Regions from separate parts of the Bradyrhizobium sp. WD16 genome, predicted to be linked through region 3. Evidence: riboswitches for the same ligand, from Rfam matches in the RefSeq annotation. Region 3 holds a riboswitch; each other region holds the start of a gene.
What was found. A riboswitch is a leader RNA that binds a small molecule or an ion and turns the genes downstream of it on or off. The one in region 3 is predicted to bind cobalamin.

Region 1: linked by a shared signal. The riboswitch ahead of DB459_RS12200 (DUF1636 domain-containing protein) and the one ahead of DB459_RS05635 (TonB-dependent receptor) in region 3 are both predicted to bind cobalamin.
Region 2: linked by a shared signal. The riboswitch ahead of DB459_RS07160 (TonB-dependent siderophore receptor) and the one ahead of DB459_RS05635 (TonB-dependent receptor) in region 3 are both predicted to bind cobalamin.
Region 4: linked by a shared signal. The riboswitch ahead of DB459_RS12255 (ribonucleoside-diphosphate reductase subunit alpha) and the one ahead of DB459_RS05635 (TonB-dependent receptor) in region 3 are both predicted to bind cobalamin.

The regions. Positions count from the first base shown of each region.
Region 1 is NZ_CP028908.1:2,636,166-2,639,389, forward strand. Features, by position in the region: gene cobN (cobaltochelatase subunit CobN) at 1-317, opposite strand, end outside; gene cobW (cobalamin biosynthesis protein CobW) at 322-1,380, opposite strand; gene DB459_RS12200 (DUF1636 domain-containing protein) at 1,377-1,775, opposite strand; cobalamin riboswitch at 1,901-2,107, opposite strand; gene DB459_RS12205 (bifunctional diguanylate cyclase/phosphodiesterase) at 2,517-3,224, shown strand, end outside.
Region 2 is NZ_CP028908.1:1,539,883-1,543,106, forward strand. Features, by position in the region: gene DB459_RS07155 (ABC transporter substrate-binding protein) at 1-772, opposite strand, end outside; cobalamin riboswitch at 1,347-1,549, shown strand; gene DB459_RS07160 (TonB-dependent siderophore receptor) at 1,726-3,224, shown strand, end outside.
Region 3 is NZ_CP028908.1:1,206,777-1,210,000, reverse strand. Features, by position in the region: gene DB459_RS05635 (TonB-dependent receptor) at 29-2,164, opposite strand; cobalamin riboswitch at 2,268-2,496, opposite strand; gene DB459_RS05630 (Lrp/AsnC family transcriptional regulator) at 3,142-3,224, opposite strand, start outside.
Region 4 is NZ_CP028908.1:2,651,313-2,654,536, reverse strand. Features, by position in the region: gene DB459_RS12270 (MBL fold metallo-hydrolase) at 1-286, shown strand, start outside; partial or broken gene DB459_RS12265 (HNH endonuclease) at 352-453, shown strand; gene DB459_RS12260 (hypothetical protein) at 507-866, opposite strand; cobalamin riboswitch at 1,054-1,270, shown strand; gene DB459_RS12255 (ribonucleoside-diphosphate reductase subunit alpha) at 1,387-3,224, shown strand, end outside.

The DNA.
Region 1 (3,224 bases), 1.4 Mb from region 3:
CCGCGGCAGGCCGCGGCGAGCTCCTCGGCGCCGTAGCGCCAGTAATCGAGTCCGCCGATCAGGCGCACCACGACGACCTTGGCCGCGGCGATCACCTGCTCGACATAGAGGTCCACCGACATCGGATGGCGCAGGCGCGACAGGTTGGCGAGCCGCAGCGACGGGCGGTCGGCGCCGAGCCGCGACCAGGCGGCGGCCGCCGCCGCGAGATCGGTGTCCGAGAACGACAGCAGCACCATGTCGGCCGGGCTCTGGCCGAGATCTTCGGCGACCTCGGCTTCGTCCAGCGTATGCTGCTCCCGGACCAGCAGATGCATGAGGTCAGCCCAACGCTCCGGCCTCGATCACCCCGGCCGCGATGCCGGCGCGGTCGAGACCGTTGCGGCCGATGACCACGAGGTGCCCGTGGCGCGGCTCGCCGGCATTCCAGGGACGATCGAAATGATGGCGGAAGCGGGCGCCGACGCCTTGCAGCTCGAGGCGCAGCGGCCGGCCGGCGACGGCGACAAAGCCCTTGATGCGCAGGATGTCGTGCTGCTCGACGACGCTCTTGAGCCGCTCGACGAGGCTCTCCGGTCTTGCAATCTCCGGCATGGCCACCACGAAGCTCTCGAAATCGTCGTGCTCGTGGTCCGGCGCGTCGTCGTGATGCGACGGCCGGGCGGCGAGATCGGCTTCGGCCGCGGCGTTGAGACCGAACAGCGTGGCGAGGTCGATCTTGCTCTCGCGCGCCGCGACCACCTTGACGGCGCGCGGCAGCCTGGCGGCGATCTCGCGGGCGAGCGCCTCGACCTGTTCCGGCGCGAGCAGGTCGGTCTTGTTCAGGATGACGAGATCGGCGGCGAAGAGCTGGTCCTCGTAGACCTCGGCCAGCGGATTGTCGTGGTCGAGGGTCTCGATCTCCGCGCGCTGGGTGGCGACGGCGGCCGGATCGTCGGCGAAGCGCCCGGCGGCGACGGCGGGGCCGTCGATCACCGCGACGACGCCGTCGACCGTCAGCCGCGACCGCAGCGATGGCCAGCTGAACGCCTTGAGCAGCGGCTTGGGCAGCGCCAGGCCCGAGGTTTCGATCAGGATGTGCTCGGGCGGCTGCGGCCGCTCCATCAGCGCTTCGATGGCCGGGACGAACTCGTCGGCCACGGTGCAGCACAGGCAGCCATTGGCGAGTTCGACGATGTCGGTCTCGGCGCAGGCCTGGAGGCCGCAGCTCCTGATGGTCTCGCCGTCGACGCCCCGGCTGCCGAATTCGTTGACGATCACGGCGAGCCGCCGTCCGGCGGCGCCCTCCATGATATGGCGCAGCAGCGTGGTCTTGCCGGCGCCGAGGAAGCCGGTGATGATCGTCACCGGCGTTTTCGTGGCGTGGAGTTTGTCGGTCATGAGGCTCCGTCCGGTGGCGGCGTGAGCGGGGGAAAGCGGCCGAGCATGGCGTCCTGCAGCGAGGCCGGCCGCCGGGAGGGCAGCACCGCACCCGATTTCGAGTCGCGGTAGATGCGCAGGTAGGTCAGCACGTCATTGAGCTTGCTGTCGTCGAGGTGACCGAGCAGGTAGCTCCATTTGCCGGGCGTGGAGACGGCGGCCGCGCAGCCGCGCTGGCAGGAGACGAGGCAGGTCACTTCCTTCAGCTCGATCCAGTCGCCGTCGCCGCGCTCGCGCAAGGCGCGGGCGAATTGCTGATGGAGTCGCCGCCCGGCCGGCGCCATGCCGTCGCGCTCGGCTTCCCCGGCGCGGCAGGTGACGCAGACATGCAGGCTGACGGTCTGGCCTTCGGCCATCGGCGGACTTTCCCAAATGGCCTGGCGTCAAACGCCTGAGGCCGGATCAGTGGGACGCCGACTGCCCCTGGGGATCAGGGTGAGGTGTAAGATACACAGCCGCCACCGGGGCGCCCCGCCCGGTACCGCAGTCTTCCTTTGATGGCAGGTCTCCTGGCTCGCGGATCAGTCGCGTTCGTCCGTCTTCCCAGGAGCGAACTCCCAGTGACCATGAGACAAAACGCTTTCCGCTTACAGTTGCGGGGGCAGCCGCCGCCTTGGAGCCGATTGGCTCCTCACGGTGTTCCCTCTTTAACCATCCTCACGGACGGACCATCGGCCGGCACTATGATCTGCGGGGACGGTCGATGTCAATCAGGCGGCCCCACCGGGCGGATTGACCAGGTGGCGCATGCCATCGAAGCGCGCAGCTTCTCGGCAGGCCTGCAGCCCGTCTCGACGCCATCGGCGCAATCGGGAGCGTGCGATGCTTTGATGTCGCAGGACGGTCGGGCAGGTCATCGTATGATCTGGATGATGTGCGTGCCGCCGGCCGCGCGCTTGACGATCATCGATTCGCGATCGATCCCGCGCCCTTGTGGTGACAACGCTTAGCGCGTTCATCCTTTGTTATCGATGTCAGAACTTGGACGCCTCGAGGCGATACAACCAGTGCTGGCAATCTCCCGGAATTTATAGTTCATCAAAGCTTTGTCGCGATTTTGTTCCCGAAGCCGCCAGGTCGGCGCTGCGGGATCGGGGATGCCGGGGTATCTGAGCTCCTATTTATCGAGGCTGTTCGCCGGCGATCTGGCGGCCTTCGGCGGACCGCCGACGGACGAGACGGTCGCCGGCCATATTCGGGCCGAACAGGTCTCGCTGGTGCTTCGCTATTCGCCCGGCATCATGCTGGCCAACGCCTGCAACGCGGCGGTGCTGGCCATCGCCCTGTGGCCCTCGCCGGACCGATTCCCTGCCCTGGTCTGGGCTGCTGTCGTCGGTTGCGGCACGCTCATCGTCGGACTGAAGGCCTTTTCGTCGCGACGGATCGCCAAGCCGCAGTTCGTCTCCCGCGGCACCATGCACCGGCTGGTGCGCAATGCGTTCATTCTCGGCCTCGCCTGGGCGGTCGTGCCGGCGGCGTTCTTCGCCGACGCCTCGAACGGCGGCCAGATCGTGATCACCTGCCTTTGTGCCGGAATGCTGGCGGGCGGCGCGCTCGCTTTTGCCACGATCCCGGTGGCAGCGATTGCGTTCACGACGCCGATCTTTCTGGGGACGGCGATCTGCATCGGCGGCGCCGGCGATTTCGTCTACCTGCTGGTCGCCATCCTGGTCGTGGTTTATGGATCCGTGCTGCTGCGCGGCATCTTCGCCAACGCGTTCGAATTCACCCAACGCCTCATCTCCCAGCTCGAAGCCGAGAAGATCGTCCGGCGGGACGCCCTGACGCATCTGCCGAACCGCTTC
Region 2 (3,224 bases), 330 kb from region 3:
AGACCGGGAAATTCTTGTTGGCAAAGGCATAGGCGCGCTGGATCCGGAGCAAAAGGTCGGCCATGGCCGCATGACGCAAGGCGTCGTCGATGGCCTTCGGGTTGGCATAGACCGGGAAATTTCCGGAAAGATAGCCAACGCCGGTCTTCAGGAGGCGCGCTCCCTGCCTGGATATGGCGAGCTGACCATTGTAACCGTAGATCGCCCAGGCATCGAGCTTACCGGAGGTGAAGGCCGAATAGCCGTCGGACGGCGTCAGGTTGATGGCGTCGATGTCGTTGAAGGAAAGGCCGACCTCCTCGAGCTGCTTGGACAGGAAATAGTGGGCGGTCGTTGCGCGCACGTAACCGACCTTCCTGCCCTTGAGATCCGCGATCGAACGTATCGGCGAATCCTTGGCAGCGACGGTGACCTGGGTGTTGAGGTCCTCGTGCGACACAGCGATGAAGCGCACATTGGCATTTTGGCGGGCGGCGAACATTGCAGGAATTTCGCTGCCCGAACCGAGATCGAGGGCATCGCTGTTGAGCGCCTCGATGTGCAGGACGCCGTTGTTGAGCTCCTTCCAGTCGATCTTGTATGGCGTCTTGTCTTCCCCGGCGGCCCGAAGCAGGGCGCGCCAACCGCCCTTGTAATGGGCCACGCGCAGCGTGACCCCGCCGAGATCGCTATCCGAGCCTCGCCTGGTTTGCGCTCCTGCGCTGCCGGCGACGAGGCCTCCCGCAAGCACGCTGAGCAGGGAACGACGGGAGACGAAAAACGGGCTGGTCACGGCGGCTCCTGTTGAGCAGGTCTCGATGCTTCCACCATAAAATGTATGGATGTCACGGACTATTCTGTTTTTCGGCGGTCGCACGAAATGAGTATTCCAACTTTTGCGACAGACGCGCTGTCTGTCGGATGTTCATCGCCGGAGGCGTGAGCAGTCGAGGCCGTCGGTACCAGTCGATTCGACAGTGATGCTTCGAAGCGAATGCCGAGATTCGTACGCTGGCAGTCTCTGAAGCGGAGGCATGCTGGTGCCGCCGCCCGGCACCACTGTGCGCTACCGCCCAACATCGGCCGGCACGGCCATGCCGGCTTGAAGGCGACGAGGCTGATTTGAATCCTTGCCTCTGTATGCTGTTAGCCCATTGGCGCGTCGGGGCTCATGGCGCAATTCGAGAAAAGTAGAAGGCTTCCTCTGACCACGCCGATTGTCCGAATTTCTCCGACCGATTGCCCCGACGCAAGACGGCACGACCGTCCGCTGACGACCCCAAACCTGGTTGGCTGAACAAACAAATGATGGCGCCATCTCAGCCGCGCTGCTGGCGGCGGCTGCATTTGACTCCCAGCGCGACATAGCTTTAGATATTCGGGACGGTTCCTCATTATTGGGGATGAAAAGGGAATGCGGTGCAAGGAAGCTTGCTCGATTCCGCAGCTGCCCCCGCAACTGTAAGCGGCGAACCTTGTGTCACGAGCCACTGGGCGACTCGGCCCCGGGAAGGCGACGCAAGGTAACGACCCGCGAGCCAGGAGACCTGCCGTCAGCCGTGGTCACACGCGAAAATGTCGGTCGGGGAGTACAGACATTGCTTCACTGAAGGTTGTCGGCCTAAAGGTGAAACTTGGCTCGCTGTGACGTGCCACTGACGTCATACCGAGGTCCGAACCTTGTCTTCTGCCACCACCGGCGACCCGCGCCGCAATTTCCTGTTTGCATCCGGCTTTCTCGTCTCCATGCTCGCGCTTGACGTCTCTGCCGCGCAGGGACAGCAGCTTCCCTCTTCCAGTCAGCTGCCGCCTATCGAGGTCTCTCCGCCGGCGACCCAAAATCGAACGGGGACAAAGCGGAGCCGCGATTCGGGATCGCGCCCGCGCCCGGCAGCACCAATCGGAGCGACATCCAACGCCACCGAGCAGAAGGAAGACGCCCGAAACGCGGTGCAGACGCCGCTCAACACCGGAACCGTTGCCGAAAGCGCTTCGCGACTGGGCTTGAGCGCGCGCGAGGTTCCCGCGACCATCGAAGTGATCGGGCAACAGACCATCGGCGACCGCGGCTATCGAACAGTAACGGAAGTGGCGCAGGGCGCGGTCGGCGTGACGTCGGGCGATAATCCCGCCGAGCCGTCAGCCTTCTCAATGCGCGGCTTTACCAACAGCCAGATCAATGTGCTCTACAATGGCATCAAGGTCGGCCCTCAGAACATGACGTCTCGGTTCATGGACACGGCCAATCTGGAAAGCGTCGAATTCCTGAAAGGACCCGCTTCTCTTATGTCAGGAGAAGGCGCGAGTGGCGGCGCCGTCAATTTCGTGACGAAACAACCGCACACCGGCCCGATCCGGAACGAGGCGCTCTTCTCATACGACTCACTATCGTCCTTCCGCAGTTACTACGGCTCAGGCGGAAGCACCAACATTCAGGGACTGGACTACCGGTTCGATATCAGCCGGTCGTCGCTAAGCGGCTTTGTCGACGATACGAACACCGGGTTACTGGATGTGTCAGGTCGACTGAACTACCGCCTATCGGACAATTTCAAGATCTGGGGGGCCATCGAGTACAAGGAAGACCGGTCGAAGGCCTACTGGGGCGCACCGCTGGTCTCTGCCGCATTCAGCGGCCCCCATGCCACGACCGGCATCGTCTCCGGAAGCTACGTCTCGAACTACAATGGTTCGAATCTCGGGCCCGTCACGATCGATGACCGCACCTTCACGACCAATTACAACGTACTCGACAACCATACCGATGCAAAGGAGCTGTGGCTTCGTGGCGGTTTCGAGCTCACTGTTGCGCCGAATCTGACACTGAAGAGCCAAGTCTATGGTTACGGCGCGGAACGTGAGTGGTTCAACAACGAGGTGGAAGCATTCAACGCCAGTCTGAACCTGGTCGATCGAGAGCGGTTCTTCGTGGCGCACAACCAGAAACTGGCGGGAAGCATCACCGATTTGACGTGGGACTCCGACATCGCGGGCTTGGGAAACCGATTGGTGGCAACCTTTGCGGCGAGCGGCCTCGACTTCGTCCGCCCGGGCGCGGCCAATTTCCCGCACGACCTGGTCACGCTGGTCGATCCGATCAGGGGATACTACGGGCCTCTGACGACGCAGCAGCAGACCGCAAGGATCGACAATGAGTCACTGTCAGTAGAAGACCGCCTGAAGATCACGCGAACATTCGCGCTCGTTGGCGGCTTGCGGCTGGAGCATATCGGGCTCGACCGAAA
Region 3 (3,224 bases):
GGAATTCGGCCAAATTGCCTTGCCTCCTTCAGAATGTCGCCCCGGCCTTCACCATATAGGTGCGGCCCGGAAGCGGATAGGCGTTGAACACGCCCCGGGTCGTCGCGCTGGCGATGGCGTAGTCGTAATAGGCGACGTTGAACAGATTGTTGATGCCGGCCGACCAGAAGTAGCGCTCATAGGCCCCGCTCAGCTTGACGTCCACGGTGGCATTGGCCGGGATCTTCGGCTGGAGGTTCTGCTGATCGTTGTCCATGCGGCGGCTCGACCAGGCCCGCAACGTGGCGTCGAACACCAGATACTTGTCGAAGATGTCCCAGCTGACGCCGGCGCTGCCGGAATAGCGCGACACCAGCGGCACGTCGCTGCCGGCATATTGGCCTTCGCGGAACACGGCGCGGGTATAGGTGAAGCCGCCGCGTAGTTGCAGGCTGTCATTGATGCGATAGCTGGCGCTGGTCTCGCTGCCGTAACGGCGGGTCGGGTCGAGGTTGTAGTTGTAGAAGCTGACCGGATTGTAATGGATCTCGTTGGTCAGCTCCATGTCGTAGACGCTGGATTGCATCTCGAAGCGACCGGCGTTGACGCGCAGGCCGGTCTCGACGTCATACGAGGTCTGGGTCTTGATGTCGAAATTGTTGGCCACCGGGTTGAAGAAGGCGTCGAACATCGGCCCGGAACTGACCCGCTCGTCGACATTGGGCGTGCGGAAGGCGCTGGCAGCGCGGGCGAAGCCGGTGAACACCTCGTTGAAGCGATGTTCGAGGCCGCCGAGGACGGCGGTGTTGGTCTGCGCCTGATCGAGCGGCAGTTGCTGGGCGTCACCGAAGTAATTCGGCGCGGTCGGATCGAGCGTGTCGCGCGCGGTCACCAGGGTGCGCTGGATGCGGCCACCCAAAGTCAGGTCGGTGGTCGGCAGAACACTCACGGTCTGCTGGTAATAGGCCGCGAGGGTCTGCTGGCCGAGATCATAGACGTGGACCGGTGCGGAGCTGCGATATTGCGAGCGGCTGGAATGGTAGGTCGCGTCGTGGAAGTCGACCCCGGTCAGAACGGTGGAGGGCAGGCCGAACAGGACCGATTTGATCGACAGCCGAGGTGTCAACGACCAGGTGCTGAGGTGACTGTCGCTGAAGCTCGCGTTGAAGCTCGACAGCGGCACGTCGCCGAAGAAGGCGGATTGCTGTTTCTTGACGCGGACACCGCCGTCGACGATCAGGTCGACGCCGTCCCGCAAGGTCGTGGTGAATCCGGCGGTGGCATTGATGCCCTGCTTGTCGCCATGGTCGAACGGTGTCGAGGAGCCGCGCGGATCGGTCGCGATCTGGCTGGCTCCGGTGGTGGGATCGACCCGGCGTCCGCCGGGAAAGCCGATGTGCTGGTTGTCGCCGGCGAGGTTCAGGAAGGCGGTGAAGTCCGGCGTCGTGTAGCGGAGGTCGCCGACGCCGTTGACCTGGTTGATGGCGTTGTTGGTGCGCCAGCCGCCCGATGAAAAGACATTGCCAAAGGCCGACGAGGACCACGGCCCCTGATTGACGGCGGCGGAGACCACGCCCTGGCGCTGGTTGAAGGAGCCGGTGCCGGCTTCCGCCTTCATGCTCGCCGGCGGACCATCGACGGCGGTCTTGGTGACGATGTTGATGACGCCGCCGACGGCGTTGTCGCCATAGAGCACCGCGCCGGAATTGCCGCGGGTGATCTCGATGCGTTCGATGGAATCGCGCGGGATGGTCGAGAAGTCGACCCCCATGAGGTCGAGGTCGTTGACGCGGCGGCCGTTGATCAGGACCAGGGTGTTGGCGCTGGCGAAGGCGCCGAAGCCACGCAGGTCGACCGCGGTGTAGGCGCCGTTGGCGATGCCGAAGGTGGACTGCACCTGCACGCCGGGGGTCTGGGCGATGATGTCCTGCAGCGACTGCGCCGGCGAGCGTGCGATCTCGGCGGCGGAGATGACCGTGCTCGAGGCGCCGACGATGGTGTTGGTGGCGCTGTCGAGCCGGCTTGCGGCGACCGTGATCGCCGGCAGTGGGGTGGCCTGCTGGGCGTCGGCCGCGGTGGCGATGAGAACGGGGATTGCAGGGCAGGATGCAAGACAGGACACAAGACAGCTGGTGGCGAGCCAGCGGGTGCGGCGAGTCCCTGCGGAAACAAAGACGGCGGGCATGAATGGCCTCGGTTGACGTCGGTGGCACGTCACCGCGACCGAGGTTCATGACGCAGGATGCGTCGATGAAACCAATGCCTGTACTCCCCGACCGACATTGCCGCGTGTGACCACGATCGACGGCAGGTCTCCTGGCTCGCGGGTCATCACCTGATGTCGCCTTCCCGGGACCGAATTTCCCAGTGGCGCTGGACAGCAGGCTCGTCGCTGACAGTTGCGGGGGCAGCTGCGGAATCGGACACCCTGACCTCGCCTGCGGCGAGCTTGTCTGGTGGTGTCCCCACCGCATTCCCTTTTGATCCCCGAAGGGAACCGTCGAATCGACGTTAGGGTTTGTTAACGACGGGAGTCAAGGCGACGGCCTGTTGTGCCGGAATGCGACGTTCGTGCTCGCTCCGTTAACGATCAGAACGCGGGTGGAACGAACCGGGCCCGAATCGGCGAACAGCGATTCGCGCAGGCGAAGCCGTGCGCCATGTGGTGCTGCCTGTGCGAGACAGACACAAGATGGCGATGAGGCGTGTGATCTGTGTTGTGAGACGCGTTAACACCACTGTGCCAGCGGAGGACGTCGGTCGTCGTGCCGTTAACTTCTCGAACACCGGTGGAACGAAGCGGGTCCGAATCAGCGAAATGCGATTCGCGCAGCGCGCAGCATGCTCGATGTGGTGCGTACACCGAGAGAGAAGCACAAGATGGCAGCGGCGCCTGATCGCGTGGCGCTCATCAGTGGTTAACGCGTGCCTCGTCCGCCTGTGATGAATGGGCGTTACCGGCATCGTCCCACAATGCGACGCATGTTCCGTGTCGCGTTAATCTTTCGAACAGTCGAGGAACGAAGCAGGGACGAATCGGCGAGAAGTGATTCGCGTTCGTTGAGTCATGCTCGATGTGGTGCCCGCACCCGTCGCGAGACACAAAATGGGTTCGGCAACTCGGCCGGCGATCGCACAACAGGTTAACGCGCGAGCGTGTCCTCATCCGGCTTTGCCGATCGGCAGCCGGCGCGTCGTCTTGAGGCAGTCGAGCACGATCGAGGAGCGCACATGGGCGACGCTCT
Region 4 (3,224 bases), 1.4 Mb from region 3:
GCTCGTGCACGAGACCATGTATGTTCCAGCCGTCGAGAATTACATCAAAGAAGCGATCGCCAAGGGGCGGCCGGTCAAGTTCGACGCCTTCATGGCGCATATGAAGGCCGACCACACGCCGTCGGAGGACGTCGGTCGTATCGCGCAGGAAGCGGGCGTCAAAACGCTGGTCCTGTCGCATCTCACGCCCCCGCTCGACAGCATCACGGACGACGTCTGGCGCGAGCCGGCGGCGAAATACTTCAAGGGCAAGATCATCGTCGCAAAGGACCTGATGGTCGTGTGAAACACTCAGCAGCGTGTCGGCGCTCCGTTCCGGGCATCGACTCGCTTCTGACCCCCTGAACGTCGACATGCGCCCAGCTCCATCGCAACGGCCGGCTGTTCCCGCCGAACTACCTGCACGACAGCTGGCTCGACTATCTCTACTGGGACACCGAGCTCGATCCGTAGGTGCGACGGCCTAACCGTCGAAGCCGCTGAGGCAAGCAAGAACCGCTCACACGTTATGGCCGCTTCGGAGCGATACCGGAGCGGCCATGGTGTTTTTGGTAGACCCCGCGCGGTGATGGCGGCGGGGGACGGAGCGTGGGCGCGCGCAGCGAATCGATGTGTTCGCAGACGGCCTGCAGCGTCACAGGCCGGAAGAAGAGCTCGACATCGTCGAACTTGGTGAGCAACATGGTGGCGCGCCTCGCAATCCCGCGAAGGCGCTCGACCGTTGCCCCTATTCCGGCAGCGACCGTGGCCGGGCCGTACGACAGATCGGCGGTTACTGATCGAAGTTCGTCGATGAAGCGCTCGTATTCCGCATGAATCGTCTGCAAGCCTCCCGGGTGCTCAGCAAGGCAAAGATGCCGCGGCATCGGAGTGTCCCTGAGCCTTGCACCAGCGTGTTCCTTAACGACCTGATAAACGGCCGACATGTCTCGGAACAGCCGACATCGAGTCGTCTCGAAAGCATCTAGTCTAGGCCGGCAGGGACCCCCCGCATTCCACAGGGAAAGGGATCTTAGACCCTTAACGAATCGTTGACACTTCATCGCGAATATCACCATATATGGACGTCACGGTTCCGCTGGATCGCAAGATTTAGTGGCTAAGAGGGAAGCCGGTGAACCGTGCGAAGGCGCGGAATTCCGGCGCTGCCCCCGCAACTGTCAGCAGCGAGCTGTTTCCGAACGAATGTCACTGGCTTAAGGCGCCGGGAAGACAGGAAGCGAGCGACGACCTGCGAGCCAGGAGACCTGCCGCGACAAACTGAACGTCCACGGGCGGGGTGTCCCGGCGGTCGCTTGCATGCGCCGTCGGCATTCTCTCGTCGGCGCTTCTGCAGCGTCCTCCTTTGCCCCGCTCAAACACAACGCGCGCATCACGGGGCCCTTGATGTCTTCAAACCTGCACCACGCGGAGGCCACCTCCGCTCCCATTATCCAGTTGCGTCCGGAATCGCTTGCTGCCGTTCCCAGCGAGCCTGCCATGCAGATCATCCGACGCAACGGCAAGGTCACGCCGTTCGACTCCGCGAAGATTGCGGTGGCGATGACCAAGGCTTTCCTCGCGGTGGAGGGCTCGAGCGCCGCTGCGTCGCGCCGCTTCCATGAGAGCGTCGAGCAATTGGTGGCCGAGGTCGTCGCAACCCTGATGCGACGTGCAGGCGAGGGGCGCACCTTCCATATCGAGGACGTCCAGGACCAGGTCGAACTCGCCTTGATGCGCAGCGAGAACCACAAGGTCGCGCGCGCCTATGTGCTGTACCGCGAAGAGCGGTCGCGCCAGCGCGCCGAGGAAGCGGCCGCACAGCCGGCGCCTGCCGCCACGCCAGCCCTGCACGTCACGTTGGCCGACGGTTCGCGCGTCGGTCTCGACACCAAGCAGCTCGCGCTGATCATCGGCGAAGCCTGCGCCAGCCTTGACGGTGTCTCTGCGGCTCCCGTGCTCGCCGAGACCACTCGTAATCTCTACGACGGCATCAGCCAGGACGAGCTGACGCTGGCATCGATCATGGCCGCGCGCACGCTGGTCGAGCAGGAGCCAAACTACACCTATGTCAGTGCACGTCTGCTGCTGGACAAGCTGCGCGGCGAGGTGCTGTCCTACGTCCACGGCATGCCGACATCCGCCTCGCAGGCCGATATGGCGACGCGCTATGCCGACTATTTCCCGGCCTATGTGAAGACCGGCATCGCCGCCGAACTGCTCGATCCCGAACTGGCCCGCTTCGATCTCAGCAGGATCTCGGCCGCTCTGAAGCCCGAGCGCGACCTGAACTTCCAATTCCTCGGCCTCCAGACGCTCTACGATCGCTACTTCCTGCACGTTCACGGCAAGCGGATCGAATTGCCGCAAGCCTTCTTCATGCGCGTGGCGATGGGGCTGGCGGTGCGCGAAATCGACCGCGAAGCCAAGGCGATCGAATTCTACGATCTCCTGTCGTCGTTCGATTTCATGGCCTCGACGCCGACGCTGTTCAATTCGGGTACGCTGCGCCCGCAATTGTCGTCCTGCTTCCTCACCACCGTTTCGGACGACCTCGACGGCATCTTCAAGTCGATCAAGGATAATGCGCTGCTCGCAAAGTATTCCGGTGGCCTCGGCAACGACTGGACGCCGGTCCGCGGCCTCGGCGCGCACATCAAGGGCACCAACGGCGAAAGCCAGGGCATCATTCCGTTCCTGAAGGTCGCCAACGACACCGCGATCGCCGTCAACCAGGGCGGCAAGCGCAAGGGCGCGGTTTGTGCCTACCTCGAGACCTGGCACGTCGACATCGAGGAATTCCTCGACCTGCGCAAGAACACCGGCGACGACCGCCGCCGCACTCATGACATGAACACCGCCAACTGGGTGCCGGACCTGTTCATGCAGCGCATCGATTCCGACAGAGAATGGACGCTGTTCTCGCCTGACGAGACGCCCGATTTGCACGATCTGTACGGCGAGGCATTCAAGGCAGCCTACGAGGCCTATGAAGCCAAGGCGAGAGCCGGCGGCATGCGTATCTTCAAGACTGTGCGCGCGACCGACCTCTGGCGCCGCATGCTGACCATGCTGTTCGAGACCGGCCATCCCTGGATCACCTTCAAGGACCCCTGCAACCTGCGTTCGCCGCAGCGTCACATGGGTGTGGTCCATTCCTCCAACCTCTGCACCGAGATCACGCTGAACACCTCGGCCGATGAGGTCGCGGTCTGCAATCTCGGCTCCGTCAACATGCTCAGCCA